Regions from separate parts of the Pseudocitrobacter sp. 2023LY-00077 genome, predicted to be linked through region 1. Evidence: predicted binding sites of a transcription regulator. Region 1 holds the regulator's gene; the other holds the start of a gene.
What was found. Region 1 encodes PurR, which represses purine synthesis genes. Its sites were predicted from a motif close to CANGCAAACGTTTGCNTG; they were not measured.
Positions count from the first base shown of each region.

Region 2: the regulator PurR is predicted to act here: its motif matches at 3,672-3,689, upstream of glyA (serine hydroxymethyltransferase).

Region 1 is NZ_JBSPEI010000008.1:77,304-85,935, reverse strand. It holds gene gloA (lactoylglutathione lyase) at 1-381, shown strand, start outside; gene rnt (ribonuclease T) at 486-1,130, shown strand; gene ACWWFX_RS12185 (Grx4 family monothiol glutaredoxin) at 1,205-1,552, opposite strand; gene ACWWFX_RS12180 (C40 family peptidase) at 1,892-2,749, shown strand; gene sodB (superoxide dismutase [Fe]) at 2,872-3,453, shown strand; gene ACWWFX_RS12170 (MFS transporter) at 3,492-4,658, opposite strand; gene cydH (cytochrome bd-I oxidase subunit CydH) at 4,820-4,909, opposite strand; gene purR (HTH-type transcriptional repressor PurR) at 5,204-6,229, shown strand; gene punR (DNA-binding transcriptional activator PunR) at 6,226-7,158, opposite strand; gene punC (purine nucleoside transporter PunC) at 7,267-8,451, shown strand.
Region 2 is NZ_JBSPEI010000019.1:68,816-77,447, forward strand. It holds gene hcaB (3-phenylpropionate-dihydrodiol/cinnamic acid-dihydrodiol dehydrogenase) at 1-489, shown strand, start outside; gene hcaD (phenylpropionate dioxygenase ferredoxin reductase subunit) at 499-1,701, shown strand; gene ACWWFX_RS20860 (DoxX family protein) at 1,788-2,210, shown strand; gene glyA (serine hydroxymethyltransferase) at 2,313-3,566, opposite strand; gene hmpA (NO-inducible flavohemoprotein) at 3,882-5,072, shown strand; gene glnB (nitrogen regulatory protein P-II) at 5,193-5,531, opposite strand; gene glrR (two-component system response regulator GlrR) at 5,599-6,936, opposite strand; gene qseG (two-component system QseEF-associated lipoprotein QseG) at 6,933-7,655, opposite strand; gene qseE (two component system sensor histidine kinase QseE/GlrK) at 7,652-8,632, opposite strand, start outside.

The DNA.
Region 1 (8,632 bases):
GTTGGCGACCTGCAACGTTCCATCGAGTTTTACACCAAAGTACTGGGTATGAAACTGCTGCGTACCAGTGAAAACACCGAATACAAATACTCCCTCGCCTTCGTCGGCTACGGTGACGAAAAAGACGAAGCGGTAATTGAGTTGACCTATAACTGGGGCGTTGATAAATACGATCTCGGTAACGCTTATGGTCACATCGCCCTGAGCGTTGACAACGCCGCAGAAGCCTGTGAGCGTATTCGTAACAACGGCGGCAACGTTACGCGTGAAGCCGGCCCGGTAAAAGGCGGCACCACGGTTATCGCCTTCGTTGAAGATCCGGACGGTTATAAAATCGAACTGATTGAAGAAAAAGATGCCGGCAAAGGCCTCGGCAACTGATTCCCCACGGGCGCTACGGCGCCCGTTCTTTTATCCGCTTTTACTGCATCCCCTGGCAAAATTTGCCATAATGCGCGCTACTTTTTTCAGGTTAAGAGATTCTAATGTCCGACAATGCGCAACTGAATGGTCTGTGCGACCGTTTTCGTGGTTTTTATCCCGTGGTGATTGATGTGGAAACCGCCGGATTCAACGCCAAAACTGATGCTCTGCTCGAAATTGCAGCGATCACGTTGAAAATGGATGAAGATGGCTGGTTGATGCCGGACACCACTGCACATTTCCATGTCGAGCCGTTTGAGGGTGCGAATCTGCAACCGGAAGCGCTGGCGTTCAACGGTATTGATCCGACTGACCCTGAACGTGGCGCCGTGAGCGAACATGACGCGCTGCATGCTATTTTCAAAATGGTGCGCAAAGGCCTGAAAGACGCGGGCTGCAACCGCGCCATTATGGTCGCGCATAACGCCACCTTCGATCACAGCTTCATGATGGCCGCCGCCGAGCGCGCGAATCTGAAACGCAATCCGTTCCACCCTTTCGTGACTTTCGATACCGCTGCGCTGAGCGGGCTGGCGCTGGGTCAAACCGTTCTGTCGAAAGCCTGTATTGCGGCAGGTATGGCCTTTGACGGTGAGCAGGCGCACTCCGCGCTGTACGATACGGAACAAACCGCGCAGCTGTTCTGCGAAATCGTCAACCGCTGGAAACGTCTGGGCGGCTGGCCGCTGCCAATAGCCGCTGAATAAATCACATAAAAAAAGCGACCGTTTCAGGTCGCTTTTTTTGCCGGGAGGCGGTTAACGCCGTAACCGCCTGCGAATTACTCCGCTTTCGGCTCTTCTTCTTTATATTTTGCCGCAGTTTCTTTGATCAACTGCTGCAATTCACCGCGCTGGTACATCTCGATGATGATGTCGCAGCCGCCAACCAGCTCGCCATCAACCCACAGCTGCGGGAAGGTCGGCCAGTTCGCGTATTTCGGCAGCTCAGCGCGGATTTCCGGGTTTTGCAGAATATCTACGTAAGCAAAACGTTCGCCACAGGCAGAGAGCGCCTGGACAGCTTGTGCGGAAAAACCGCAGCTTGGCAGTTTCGGGGAACCCTTCATGTACAGCAGGATGGGGTTCTCGGCGATCTGACGTTGGATTGTTTCAACAGTTGTGCTCATTGTCTTACTTCCTTAACTTCGAATACCACATGTAGTCTGACATTGTAGCGTTTCAGACCTCAGACGGAAAATAACATTTTATTCACTCTTTACTATTTTACCGTCTGAGCGCAGAAGATGCCTTCGAAATGTCACTTTAGCAGCCCGCAGCCAAAAAAACTGTGCATTTTTTGGCTGATTGTATTTCGATTGCTGTTTTTTTTTGCACTTGCTAACGAAACACTATTTTAGATACAAAATCGCTATTAACTTTATTGGTTTATATGGATTAGAATTGATGAGTTTTGTAAATCATACCCAGGCATGAATTTTATGCCTCCATACTCAGAGGATTGCTCAGTGGCGCGAATAAAAAAAATGTCGATCACGCTCTGTGCTTTGCTGTTTTCATCATTAGCATTCTCGCCGCTCTCGCACGCTTCCGGTCACACGAAAGCCACGGCGGCGCAAAAATCGCTTTCCGCCAAAGGAAGCGAACGGAAGAAGAAAAATACCGTCAGCAAAAGCAGCAGCAAGAAGAAGTCCACCGCCTCAACCAGTAAAAAAACCACCACTAAGGCGACGGCAAGTAAAAAAATTGCCTCTACCGCCAGCAAATCATCCCGCACCGCGCGCACTGCCAGTACCACGAAGACGGCCACTACGCGCCGCAGCAAAAGCAGCGCGATGAAAACCGCAGCGGCAAACGTCACCACCAAATGCGTGGTCCGGAAAGGCCATAAGAAATCCTGTACCACCAGCACGGTGGAGAGCAAACCGTTAACTATCGCCGAAGCGCATAAGGCGCGCGTGCAGAAAGCACAAAAAACCGCGATGAATAAATTGATGGACCAGATTGGCAAACCTTATCGCTGGGGCGGCACCTCTCCGCGCACCGGTTTTGATTGCAGCGGTCTGGTGTATTACGCGTATAAAGATCTGGTGAAATTCCGGATCCCACGTACCGCTAATGAAATGTACCACCTGCGCGATGCCCGTGCGATTGACCGTGGTGAGCTGGAGAGCGGCGATTTAGTGTTCTTCCGCACGCGTGGCCGTGGCACCGCCGATCACGTTGGCGTCTATATCGGCGGCGGGAAGTTTATTCAGTCTCCGCGTACCGGGCGCGATATTCAAATTACCTCGCTCAGTGAAGACTACTGGGATCGCCACTACGTTGGCGCACGCCGCGTGATGACGCCGAAAACCATCCGCTAACCCCTGCCCTGCCACGTTGCTGGCAGGGTAACCTTCTCTTTTATCACACCTTTTAATTTGCTACTCTATCCACACTCAGTACAGGGTTACTGGGGATATTAACTATAAAAAGGAGAGTAGCAATGTCGTTCGAATTACCTGCATTACCGTATGCCAAAGACGCTCTGGCACCGCACATTTCTGCCGAGACGCTCGAATATCATTATGGGAAACACCACCAGACTTACGTCACCAACCTGAACAATATGGTGAAAGGGACGGCGTTTGAAGGCAAATCGCTGGAAGAGATCATTCGCACCTCTGAAGGCGGCGTGTTTAACAACGCAGCGCAGGTCTGGAACCACACCTTCTACTGGCACTGCCTGGCACCGAACGCCGGTGGCGAACCGACCGGTGAAGTGGCAGAAGCCATCAACCGTGCTTTCGGTAGCTTTGCTGAGTTTAAAGCGCAGTTCAGCGATGCAGCCGCGAAGAACTTCGGTTCTGGCTGGACCTGGCTTGTGAAAAAAGCCGACGGCAGCCTGGCGATTGTCTCTACCTCTAACGCGGGTACGCCGTTGACCACGGATGCTAAACCGCTGCTGACGGTAGATGTGTGGGAGCACGCTTACTATATTGATTACCGCAATGCACGCGTGAGCTATCTGGAGCACTTCTGGGCGCTGGTAAACTGGAAGTTTGTTGCTGAGAATCTGGCGGCATAAAGAAATGACGCAGAAGGGTATCCCCTTCTGCGTTTTTGTTACTGGCTGACCACGGCCTCTTCACCCTGTGAACGGCTGCTGAAGAAGACCAGCAGCAGCGCAAACCCTGCCACAATCGCCCCCATTACCGGCACAAAGCTGTAACCCAGTCCACCGGAGATCACCGCGCCACCGGCTACGGCACCCAGCGCATTGCCGAGATTAAACGCGCCAATATTGACCGAAGAAGAGAGCCCCGGCGCTTCGTGCGCAACACGCATTACGCGCATCTGCAACGGTGGCACCACCGCAAAGGTCGCCGCGCCCCACACCACCATACTGAACGCCGCGCCGATTTCCGTACGCGCAAGGAACGGGATCGCCAGCATAATCAGCATCAACAGCAGCAGAAAACCTTTCAGCGTACCGCTCACTGAACGGTCAGCAAATTTACCGCCAAGATAGTTACCGATTGAGAAGCCCACGCCAATCAGTACCAGCATTAATGTGATAAAGGCAGGCGTCGCATTCGTGATGGTGTGCAGAACCGGAGAAATATAGGTATAGAGCGTGAACATCGCCCCAGCGCCCAGTACGGTCGTGAGCAACGCAGACAATACCTGTGGGCGTACCAGCACCGACAGTTCACGTTTCACGTCTGGTTTCTCACCCGCCCCGCCCTTCGGCAGCGACAACCACAGGCCGATTATTGCAATTACGCCCAGCCCTGCCGTCGCCAGGAACGACATGCGCCAGCCGATGGTCTCCCCAAGCCACGTGGCCGCCGGAACGCCACCGATATTGGCGATGGTCAACCCCATAAACATGGTCGCTACCGCGCTGGCTTGTTTATGTTTTGGCACCACGCTTGCGGCAACCACCGACCCCAGACCAAAGAACGCGCCGTGGTTGAGGCTGGTTATAATGCGTGACAGCATCAGCGTGGTGTAATCCGGGGCGATAGCAGAAAGGACGTTACCCAGGGTAAAAATCGCCATCAGGAAAATTAAGGCATTGCGGCGTGCGCGATGTGAGAGCAGCAGCGTCATCAGCGGCGCGCCAACCATGACACCTACGGCGTAGGCGCTGATCAACATACCTGCGGCAGGAATCGAGACATCAACCCCTTTGGCAATAACGGGTAATAGCCCCATCGGCGAAAATTCGGTGGTACCTATCCCGAATGCGCCTACGGCTAACGCCAGTAAGGGATAATTCACTTTCATGCTTTGACTCCGGTTTGCCGCAAACGCAGGGCGGCGTGACAACAGATAGCAAAAGCATGACATCAATCACAAAAAAACAGAAGTGAACAAATTAGCAAAATATTTTTGCTGAATTGATAACAATCTCAGAGAGGGAGAGCAGCCTCTCCCTTTAGGATGGGTTAATGCAGGACGGCGGTCAGCGCGGCAGCCACGATCAGCGCCAGCGTAATAACCGTGGTGGTAATTGACATCTTCAGTTCGGTACTCATCAATTTTTCTCCTTATTATCCCCACACCAAAAGTGAGCTATGTCATTTTTGCACACTTATTCGCAAAAATCTTCCCGGATTTCACGCAATAACCTATTTTGCGCTTCCACTTTTGTCAAAGATAAGACAAAATTCGACGCTTATTAAAAAGTGTATCGGCCATTGACCCCCTCCTGTCGTCCTGTGTCGTTTTCCCGGCGAACCGCAATTCATAACATTGCGCCAGGGTGAGTGAAGGCAAACGTTTTCGTATTGAATCGATCAGGGGCAGGCCCGGGTCTGGAGTGAGATGGAATGGCAACTATTAAAGATGTAGCGAAGCGCGCAAACGTTTCCACTACAACTGTATCACATGTGATTAACAAGACACGTTTTGTCGCCGAAGAGACGCGTGAAGCGGTGTGGGCGGCAATCAAAGAATTGCACTACTCTCCCAGCGCCGTGGCCCGCAGCCTGAAGGTCAATCACACCAAATCCATTGGTTTGTTGGCGACCAGCAGCGAAGCTGCCTACTTTGCAGAAATTATTGAAGCCGTTGAGAAGAACTGCTTCCAGAAAGGCTATACCCTGATCCTCGGTAATGCGTGGAACAATCTTGAGAAACAGCGCGCGTATCTTTCCATGATGGCGCAGAAGCGCGTGGACGGCCTGCTGGTGATGTGTTCCGAATATCCGGATTCGCTGCTGCAGATGCTGGAAGAGTACCGTCATATTCCGATGGTGGTTATGGACTGGGGCGAAGCGAAAGCTGACTTTACCGACTCAGTTATCGATAACGCCTTCGAAGGCGGCTATATGGCTGGTCGTTATCTGGTGGAACGTGGGCATCGCGAAATTGGCGTGATCCCAGGCCCGCTGGAGCGCAATACCGGCGCAGGTCGTCTGGCTGGCTTTATGAAAGCCATGGAAGAGATGATGATCAAGGTGCCGGAAAACTGGATTGTGCAGGGCGATTTCGAACCGGAATCCGGCTATCGCGCGATGCAGCAAATACTGTCCCAGAATCCGCGCCCTACCGCTATCTTCTGTGGTGGCGATGTCATGGCGATGGGCGCGTTGTGCGCCGCAGACGAAATGGGGCTGCGCGTGCCGCAGGATATCTCGCTGATTGGTTACGACAACGTGCGCAACTCGCGTTTCTTTACCCCGGCTCTGACCACCATCCACCAGCCGAAGGATTCCCTCGGGGAAACCGCCTTCAATATGCTGATGGACCGAATTGTCAGTAAACGCGAAGAGTCGCAGTCCATTGAAGTGCACCCACGCCTGATTGAACGCCGTTCCGTGGCCGACGGCCCGTTCCGCGACTATCGTCGTTAAGCCTCTTTGCGAACGCTCGCTGCGGGCGTTCGCAACCATTCGTTGTTCAGCGTTTCACTGTCCCCTAAATATTCGAGTAACCAGCTTAGCGCCGGTGAACTGTCATTTTGTTGCCACGTAAGGCAACAGGCCGCATCGGGAAACGGGTTTTCCAGTTCCAGAGCAACCCATTCGCCTTTATCTATCTTCGGTCGCGCAAAATGCTCTGGCACCATGCCAACGCATAATCCTGCGGATAAGCAGGTTTCTGACGATTCCCAGTCAGGCACAACGACCCGCTTCTGGTTGTCCAGTAACCAGGTAGTACGTTTAGGTAACGAACGTGACGTATCTTCGCGCACCAGCGACGGCCAGTTGCGCAACACGTCATCACTGAGCGGCCCCGCCATCTGCGCCAGCGGATGCGAACGAGCTACCACGCACTGCCAGCTCAGCATGCCCATATCGCGAAACGCATAGCGCCCCCCCACGGGAATCGCGCGCGTCGCGCCAATCGCTAACTCAACGCGCCCATCCGCCAGTGCATCCCATACGCCATTAAATACTTCCTGATACACCAGCAGCTCAACGTCGCTGAAGTGGCGATAAAAATCGACAATCATCTGTCGGGTGCGCTCTGGTTTTACGATATTGTCCACCGCGATAGCCAACTGCCCTCTCCAGCCATTAGCAATTTGCTGACACTGCTGACGGGTGATCTGCATTTTTTTGATAACAGAGCGCCCCTCTTTCAAAAACCATGCCCCGGCGGGGGTTAATTCTACATCCCGGTGGCGACGTTCAAACAGCGGAACCGCCAGCCACTCCTCCAGTTGACGTACCGTATAACTGATTGCAGAAGGTACACGGTGCAGCTCATTTGCCGCGCCACTAAAGCTGCCATTCCGCGCAACGGCATCCACAACTTCAAGTGAATATTCAGACCACATTTTCTGCTCACAAATTTTTTGAAACCAACACGCAAATATTAGCGTTTCACAAGGGAGATTTCACTCTCTACACTCTCAGCCTCTTCCAAAACAAGAAAAGGCGTTTTTATGCAACCTGGGAAAGGATTTTTAGTCTGGCTCGCCGGCCTGAGCGTGTTGGGCTTTTTGGCCACCGATATGTATCTTCCGGCCTTCGCCGTGATTCAAAACGATCTCCAAACACCGGCAGCGGCTGTCAGCGCCAGCCTGAGTCTGTTTCTTGCCGGGTTTGCTCTCGCGCAGCTGCTTTGGGGGCCGCTTTCAGATCGTTATGGCCGCAAGCCTGTTCTGCTGATTGGCCTGACCATCTTCGCCTTTGGCTGTCTGGGTATGCTGTGGGTTCGTGATGCCACCACCCTGCTGATTCTGCGTTTTGTACAAGCCGTAGGCGTCTGTGCTGCGGCAGTGACCTGGCAGGCTATGGTGACGGATTATTATCCAGCACAGCGAACTAACCGTATTTTCGCCACCATCATGCCGCTGGTCGGGCTTTCTCCGGCGCTGGCACCGTTACTGGGAAGCTGGATCCTGCATCATTTTGAATGGCAGGCCATCTTTGCCACCCTGTTTATCATCACCGTTATGTTGATGATTCCGGCCCTGCGCCTGAAACCCGCACATAAAAAGAACGCGGTCAGTGAAAACAAACTAACCTTTATGAAACTCCTGCGCAGTCAGGACTATCGCGGCAACGTACTTATCTACGCCGCCTGCTCCGCCAGCTTCTTTGCCTGGCTGACCGGTTCGCCATTTATCCTCAATGCCATGGGCTACAGCCCAACGGTGATTGGCCTGAGCTACGTCCCACAGACTATCGCGTTCCTGGTCGGCGGTTATGGCTGCCGAGCCGCGTTGCAAAAATGGGATGGCGGGAAACTGCTACCGTGGTTGCTAATGGTGTTTGCGGTAAGCGTACTTGCCACCTGGGGCGTCGGCCTCACCGCACATGTGTCGCTCACCGCGCTGCTGATTCCATTCTGCGTGATGGCAATGGCTAACGGCGCGATTTACCCGATCGTCGTGGCGCGCGCGCTGCGTCCATTCCCGCAGGCAACAGGCCGCGCGGCAGCATTACAGAATACACTGCAATTAGGTCTTTGCTTCCTCGCAAGCCTGGTGGTTTCTTCATTGATTGCCGCCCCGCTGCTGGCCACCACCAGCGTAATGGTCGCCACCGTCGTTCTCGCCGGGATTGGCTATAAGTTGCAGGCTGGCGCAGAGGAAAATTCAGCTGAAGAAACTTCTCGTGCCTAACGTCATGAATATCAATGTTATTAACTCGTAGTTAGTTTGCTAAGATTTTTGATTGAATCAGTAGATTTTGCGTCCTATACTGAATCGGTGTCACATAATTACGATAGTTATTACTTGTTAACGGGAGCAGGACGCCTCCCGGTTCCCCAGGGATGGTCTTTTCGGCAAGGGTAATCTCCCT
Region 2 (8,632 bases), on a different contig from region 1:
TTCTACGAGTTGTTTAACGTGAACGTGCTCGGTTATCTGCTGGGTGCGAAAGCCTGCGCCCCGGCACTGATTGCCAGCGAAGGCAGCATTATTTTCACGCTCTCCAACGCTGCCTGGTATCCCGGCGGCGGCGGCCCGCTGTACACCGCCAGCAAACACGCGGCGACGGGGTTAATTCGCCAGTTGGCCTATGAACTCGCGCCAAAAGTGCGCGTCAATGGCGTCGGTCCTTGCGGGATGGCGAGCGATTTACGCGGCCCGCAGGCGCTGGGGCAAAGCGATACCTCGATTATGCAGTCGCTGACGCCGGAAAAAATCGCCGCCATTCTGCCGCTGCAATTCTTCCCCGACCCGGCAGACTTCACCGGGCCGTATGTGATGCTGGCGTCACGGCGTAATAATCGGGCATTGAGTGGCGTGATGATTAACGCCGACGCGGGCCTGGGCATTCGCGGCATTCGCCACGTTGCCGCCGGACTCGATCTCTAAGGAGCCGCCATGAATAACGAAATTATTGCCATTATCGGTGGTGGTCAGGCAGCGGCAATGGCGGCTGCCTCGCTGCGCCAGCTGGGTTTTGGCGGCGAAATACACCTTTTCTCCGATGAACCGCAACTGCCCTATGAACGTCCACCGCTGTCGAAAGCCATGCTGCTTGACGATAACCCGCAGTTGCAGCCGGTCCTCGCCGCCGACTGGTGGCTGGCAAATAATGTGCAGTTGCATCTGGGCGTGACAATCCGCCAGCTCGACCGCCAGGCCAAAACGGTGGTGCTGGCGGACGGTCAACGCTACCCCTGGACGAAATTACTGATAGCCACCGGGGCGGCGGCGCGTCCTCTGCCGATGCTGGATGCGCTGGGCGAACGCTGCTTTACGCTGCGTCATGCCGGGGATGCTGAACGCCTGCGCCCGGTGCTGGACGCCGGTAAATCACTGGTGATTGTCGGCGCGGGAACCATTGGCCTTGAGCTGGCGGCCAGCGCCACCCAGCGCGGTTGTCAGGTTACGGTCGTCGAGCTTGCGCCTACCGTGATGGGCCGAAACGCCCCGCCGCCGGTACGCGATTATCTGATTCATCGCCATCAGCAGGCGGGTGTACGTTTGCTGCTCAACAGCGCAATCGAGCACGTTGATGTGGGCGAAATGCTAACGCTGACATTGCAAAGCGGCGAACCGCTTCAGGCCGACGCGGTAATTTACGGCATCGGTATTGTGGCGAATGACACCCTTGCCCGCGATGCCGGGCTGGAAACGGCCAACGGTATCGTAGTGGATATCCGCTGTAGTACTGCCGACCCGGCAATTTTTGCCGCCGGTGATGTGGCGATAACGCGTCAACCGGACGGCTCCCTGCATCGCATTGAAAGCTGGGAAAATACCAACTTTCAGGCGCAAACCGCTGCGGCAGCGATGCTGGAGCAGCCGCTTCCCGTCGCCACGCCGGGCTGGTTCTGGACCGATCAATTCAGCGATAATCTGCAATTCGTGGGTGAGATGCAGGGCGAAAACTGGATCTGTCGCGGTAACCCGGATGAGCGAAAAGCTATTTGGTTTCAGCTGCGCGATGGGGCGCTGGTTGGGGCTGTGGCGCTTAATCAGGGGCGCGAAGTACGCGTACTGCGCAAGCTGATTCAGTCGGGCAAAAAGCTTGCGGTCGATGCGCTGACCGATGAAAGCATGGTGCTTAAGTCGCTGTAAGTCAGTAAACATAACGGCGCGTCGCGTGGCAGAGTGTCACATTGTGTATTACGTTTTAAGAACACGTCTTAACACAATGGAAGACTATGAACACACTACGTTATTTTGACTTTGGCACATCGCGTTCGCTGATGTTGCTTATCGCGCGCATCGCTCTCGTTCTGCTGTTTATCCTTTTCGGTTATCCGAAAATGCTGGGCTTTGAGGGCACGGTTCAGTATATGGCGTCCTCGGGCGCGCCAGTGCCAACGCTGTCGGCGATTATCGCCATCATTATGGAAGTACCAGTCGCCATTCTGATTGTACTGGGCTTCTTCACGCGCCCGCTGGCGGTTATCTTTATTTTCTATACGCTGGGTACGGCGGTGATTGGTCACCATTACTGGGATATGACCGGTGATGCGGTGGTGCCAAATATGATTAACTTCTGGAAAAACGTCAGTATCGCGGGCGGTTTCCTGCTGCTGGCAATTACCGGGCCGGGCGCGATTTCGCTGGATCGCCGGTAAACAAATTTGTAGGCTGGATAAGGCGTTTACGCCGCCATCCGGCAAAATAATGGACACAAAAAAGGCCGCTTGCGCGGCCTTTTCTTATTCTGCAAAACAGAATTATGCGTAAACCGGGAAGCGTGCGCAGATATCCAGAACTTTACCTTTGATGCGCTCGATAACCGCTTCATCATTGATGTTGTCCAGAACGTCACACATCCAGCCAGCCAGTTCCTTCGCTTCCGCTTCTTTGAAGCCACGGCGGGTGATTGCCGGAGAACCGATACGGATACCGGAGGTCACAAACGGGCTCTTCGGATCGTTCGGCACGCTGTTTTTGTTGACGGTGATGTTGGCGCGGCCCAGGGCGGCGTCAGCTTCTTTACCGGTCAGGTTTTTGTCAACCAGGTCCAGCAGGAACAGGTGGTTTTCAGTACCGCCGGAAACCACTTTGTAGCCACGGTTCAGGAACACTTCAACCATCGCTTTGGCGTTTTTCGCAACCTGCTGCTGGTAAACTTTGAACTCAGGTTCCATCGCTTCTTTCAGTGCTACCGCTTTACCGGCAATCACGTGCATCAGCGGGCCGCCCTGCGCATTTGGGAAGACAGCGGAGTTCAGTTTTTTGTACAGCTCTTCGTCACCGCCTTTCGCCAGGATCAGGCCGCCACGCGGACCCGCCAGGGTTTTATGGGTGGTGGTGGTCACAACGTGCGCGTGCGGAACCGGGTTCGGATAAACGCCCGCGGCAATCAGACCCGCAACGTGGGCCATATCGACGAACAGATATGCGCCGATGCTGTCAGCGATTTCACGCATTTTTGCCCAGTCAACGATACCGGAGTAAGCAGAGAAACCACCGATGATCATCTTCGGTTTATGCTCTTTAGCCTGCTTCGCCATGTCTTCGTAGTCAATTTTACCGGACTCATCAATACCGTAAGGGATGATGTTGTACAGTTTACCGGAGAAGTTTACCGGGGAGCCGTGAGTCAGGTGACCGCCCTGCGCCAGGTTCATACCCAGAACGGTATCGCCCGGCTGCAGCAGTGCGGTGTAGACCGCGAAGTTAGCCTGTGAACCGGAGTGCGGCTGAACGTTAGCGTAGTCTGCGCCAAACAGCTCTTTCGCACGGTCGATAGCCAGTTGCTCAACGATATCCACATACTCGCAACCGCCGTAGTAGCGTTTGCCCGGATAACCTTCAGCGTATTTGTTGGTCAGCTGAGAACCCTGTGCCTGCATAACGCGCGGGCTGGTGTAGTTTTCGGAGGCGATCAGTTCGATGTGCTCTTCCTGACGTACTTTTTCCTGCTCCATAGCCTGCCACAGTTCGGCATCATAATCGGCAATGTTCATTTCACGCTTTAACATCCGCATCTCCTGACTCAGCTAACAGTAAATTTTTTAAGCCCTGATGGACAACGGCCAACAGTATAACTGATTAGTTCTGCGATAACAGGTCTTGACAAAGGATTTTACGCAAACGTTTTCCTTCACGCCGCACAAGGGCTTGAGGAATAAAGGCTCGCCAAATTTCAACGGATATCTTTTCAGGTTTGTGATGCAAATTCTTCACGTTGTAACCAACATGATGCATTGTTACAAAGAACCATTTACAAAGCAGGGGTATTTTTATAAGATGCATTCAATATGCAACAATAGATAATTGTAAAAAGGAAGCCTGCCATGCTTGATGCTCAAACCATTGCTACCGTCAAAGCCACTATTCCCCTGCTGGTTGAAACCGGCCCCAAACTCACCGCCCACTTTTATGACCGGATGTTTACCCACAACCCGGAACTGAAAGAGATTTTCAATATGAGCAACCAGCGCAACGGCGACCAGCGTGAAGCGCTGTTCAATGCCATTGCAGCCTACGCCAGCAATATTGAAAACCTGCCGGCCCTGCTGCCTGCGGTCGAGAAAATCGCGCAGAAACACACCAGCTTCCAGATTAAACCTGAGCAGTACAACATCGTGGGTGAGCACCTGTTAGCGACGCTGGACGAAATGTTTAGCCCGGGTCAGGACGTGTTGGACGCATGGGGGAAAGCCTACGGCGTGCTGGCGGGAGTATTTATCAACCGTGAAGCAGAAATCTACCAGCAGAACGCCAACAAAACCGGCGGCTGGGAAGGCACACGCCCGTTCCGCATCGTGGCGAAAACGCCGCGTAGCGCCCTCATCACCAGCTTTGAATTTGAACCAGTGGACGGCGGTGCGGTTGCCGATTATCAGCCGGGCCAGTATCTGGCGGTCTGGCTGAAACCGGAAGGCTTCCCGCATCAGGAGATTCGTCAGTATTCTCTAACCCGTAAAGCGGACGGCAAAGGCTACCGTATTGCGGTGAAACGCGAAGACGGTGGCCAGGTATCAAGCTGGCTGCACAACTCCGCGAATGTCGGTGATGTGGTGCATCTGGCGGCACCTGCGGGCGATTTCTTTATGTCCGTGGAAAACAACACCCCGGTGACGCTGATTTCCGCCGGTGTCGGTCAGACGCCAATGCTGGCAATGCTTGATACACTGGCGAAATCCAGCCATACCGCGCAGGTGAACTGGTTCCACGCGGCGGAAAATGGCGATGTGCATGCCTTTGCCGACGAAGTGAAAACCCTGGGTTCCAGCCTGCCGCGCTTTATCGCGCACACCTGGTATCGCCAACCGACCGAGGCAGATCGTCAGGCAGCCGCGTTTGACAGCGAAGGATTGATGGATTTAAGCGCGATGGAAGGTGCGTTCAGCGACCCGGCAATGCAGTTTTATCTCTGTGGCCCGGTCGGCTTTATGCAGTTTGCCGCGAAGCAGTTGGTTGAGCTGGGCGTGAAGCCGGAAAGCATTCATTACGAGTGCTTTGGGCCGCATAAGGTGCTGTAATTTTTGCCCTCACCCCGCCCTCTCCCACAGGGAGAGGGAGAAAACCAGCGCAAGAATTGACGCCAGCACAAACCATTCCCTCTCCCTGCGGGAGAGGGTTAGGGTGAGGGGCATACGGCGTTAAATCGCCGCGTCGTCCTCTTCACCCGTACGAATACGGATCACGCGCGCCACGTCAAAGACGAAGATTTTGCCGTCGCCGATTTTGCCCGTTTGCGCCGTGCGGATAATAGTATCCACGCAGGTATCGACGATATCGTCGCTGACCACGATTTCAATTTTGACTTTCGGCAGGAAGTCCACCATGTATTCCGCACCGCGATAGAGCTCGGTGTGGCCTTTCTGACGACCAAAGCCTTTCACTTCCGTTACCGTCATCCCGGTAATACCGACTTCCGCCAGTGCTTCACGTACATCATCCAGTTTGAAGGGTTTAATAATCGCATCAATTTTTTTCATGGTGTTCCTGTTTTTCAGTCGCGTAACCGGTTGCTCACCGTATCATAAATCACGCAAAAGTACGGTGCTACTCTTTAAAATCATTTGCGTCCAGTTCGTGGCGCGAGAGCAGCTTGTAAAACTCCGTACGGTTACGCCCCGCCATTCTCGCGGCGTGGGTCACATTCCCTTTGGTGATTTGCAGCAGCTTGCGCAGGTAGTTGAGTTCAAACTGATTACGCGCTTCGACAAAGGTTGGCAGCGCGGTGTTTTCACCTTCCAGCGCCTGTTCGACCAGCGCATCGCTGATTACAGGCGACGACGTCAGCGCCACGCACTGTTCAATCACGTTCACCAGTTGGCGCACGTTGCCTGGCCAGTTGGCTGCCATCAGGCGCTTCATGGCATCGGTAGAAAACGCGCGCACGAACGGCTTGTGTCGATCGGCGGACTGGCGCAGCAAGTGGTTTGCCAGCAGCGGAATGTCTTCCGTACGCTCGGCAAGCGTAGGAATTTTCAGGTTGACCACGTTAAGGCGATAGAAGAGATCTTCACGAAACTCACCGCGCGCCATCGCTTTTGGCAGGTCGCGGTGAGTCGCGGAGATAATCCGTACGTTAATGTCGAGGTCGCGGTTGCTGCCCAGCGGGCGGACTTTGCGCTCCTGTAACACACGCAGCAGTTTGACCTGCAGCGGCGCGGGCATATCGCCAATTTCATCGAGGAACAGCGTGCCGCCTTCCGCCGCCTGAAACAGCCCTTCCCGATTGCTTACCGCGCCGGTAAACGCCCCGCGCGCGTGGCCGAAGAGTTCGGATTCCAGCAACTGTTCCGGCAGCGCGCCACAGTTTATCGCCACAAATGGCTTGCTGTTGCGCGGGCTGGCGTTGTGAATCGCCTGCGCCAGAATCTCTTTCCCGGTGCCGCTCTGGCCATTAATCAGCACGCTAACGTCAGACTGCGCCACCATCTGCGCCTGCTCCAGCAGCCGCAACATAATTGGGCTACGGGTCACAATCGATTCCCGCCAGCGCTCATCTACCGCCGGAGCGGTCCGCGCCAGCGCTTCATCGATAGCTTTATACAGCGCGTCTTTGTCGACCGGTTTGGTCAGGAAACTAAAGACGCCCTGTTGTGTCGCGGCGACCGCGTCAGGAATCGAGCCGTGGGCGGTGAGGATAATTACCGGCATACCCGGCTGCACTTTCTGAATTTCGCTGAACAGCTGCAAACCGTCCATTTCATCCATTCGCAGATCGCTGATCACAAGGTCGATACGCTCTTTTGCCAGCACGCGCAGCCCCTGCTGCCCGCTTTCTGCGGTATCCACCTGATAACCTTCGCTGGTCAAACGCATACCCAGCAGCTTCAGCAGCCCTGGGTCATCATCCACCAGCAGCAGACGAGCCGTTTTCCGTGGTGTCATTGCTTATCCTCTGTGTCAGCGGGTGTATCCGTGCCGTGTGTACTGTCCGGGTTAAAGCCGGACGAGGGTTTACGGCTGGAGAGCTGGCGTTCAATGTCGGTCAGGTTTTGCAGCTTACGGGTCGTCAGATCAAGTTCGCCCTTCAGCGCCTGCTGCTGCTGACGCAGTTCATCCAGCGCGGCATCGCTCGTTTCCTGAAGCTTGCTGTAACGCGTGCGCTGGTCAGACAGCTTCAGTTGCAGCATCTGATTATCTCGCCACACCTGGTACAGTGGACGGATGCGCGTTGGAATTTGTGCGCTTTTGGCATCAAGGCGTGAAACGATCAGTTGACGTTCGGATGGCGTGATTTTCGCATTAGCCAGCAGCACACCACGCTTGAAAGCATCTGACCAGCTTTCATCGCCTAATTGGTTAGCCTGCGCCCGCGCCTGCGTGGGAGTGAGACGTTCGGCGCAATCCATGCCGCGCAGCCAGTACAGCGGATTGTTCTCCGCCACGGTTCCGTCAAGCGTCCAGAGTTCGTCACAGGTGGTTGAAAGGTAATCCGCCACCTGTTCGTGGGGAACTTTCTCTTCGCTGACGCCAATATGTGGCGTCAGGCCAGAGCTACAGCCAACGAGCGCCAGACAGGATAAGCCCGACAGCCAGAAGCGGCGGGCGCCCTGTACGACGCGCGTACTTAAAAAGTGGGACATATGCACCCGATATGTAGTCATGTGTTTGTTTTATCCGGCCCGGGGACAGGGAGTTCAATGCGAAAACAGATATCGCCCGCGCTATCGTCAATAAGATGAAGCTCGCCGTGCATCTTGCGCACGCAATCGCGGGCAATACTCAACCCCAGACCACTGCCCTTCACGGCCCCTTTTCGCTGGCGACTGCCCTGGAAAAAGGGCTCAAAAATCATTGCTTTTTCGGCATCCGGGATCGGCGTCCCTGTATTGGCCACATCAATAGCGATTCGCTCGCTGGAGACGTGGCTACGAATATAAATGTTACCGGATTCAGTACCATAGTGCACCGCATTGGAGTAGAGATTATCCAGCGCACTCATCAATAACGTCGATTCGGCCAGGCATGCCGGGGCTTCCAGAGAAACCCGGGTATGCATCATTTTAGCTCGCGCCGGCAAACTGTGCGCAGAAACAACGGCTTCCACCATTGGGGCCAGCTCGACGCGGCTCATGGGCACCGCGCCATCGCTCAGTTTGCGGTTGTAATCCAGCAGTTGTTCAATCAGCTTTTGCAAATTGCGGCTGCTATCATCAAGGATATCCACCACTTCTTTTTGCTCCGGCGTGAGTGGGCCGACAACCTGGTCCGCCAGCAATTCAGTCCCTTCACGCATGCTGGCGAGCGGCGTTTTGAGTTCGTGGGAGAGATGGCGCAGAAACTGGTGGCGCTGCGATTCCAGCCAGGAGAGCCGCTCGCTCAACCAGACGATACGTTGGCCGACGGATCGCAGTTCGCGCGGGCCACGGAACGTGACGCCCTCTTTGAGGGTTTCCCCCTCGCCCAGGCGATTAATCATACTCTCAATGCCTTTGACCGGGCCGATAATCATGCGGGTAAACAGCAACACCATCGCCAGGCTCACCAGGAACAGCACCAGCGCCTGCCAGCCAAAGAACTGGCCGCGCTCGGCGATTTCCTGCTGCAACTGCTGGCCGCGCGAGAAGACTACCGTACGCGT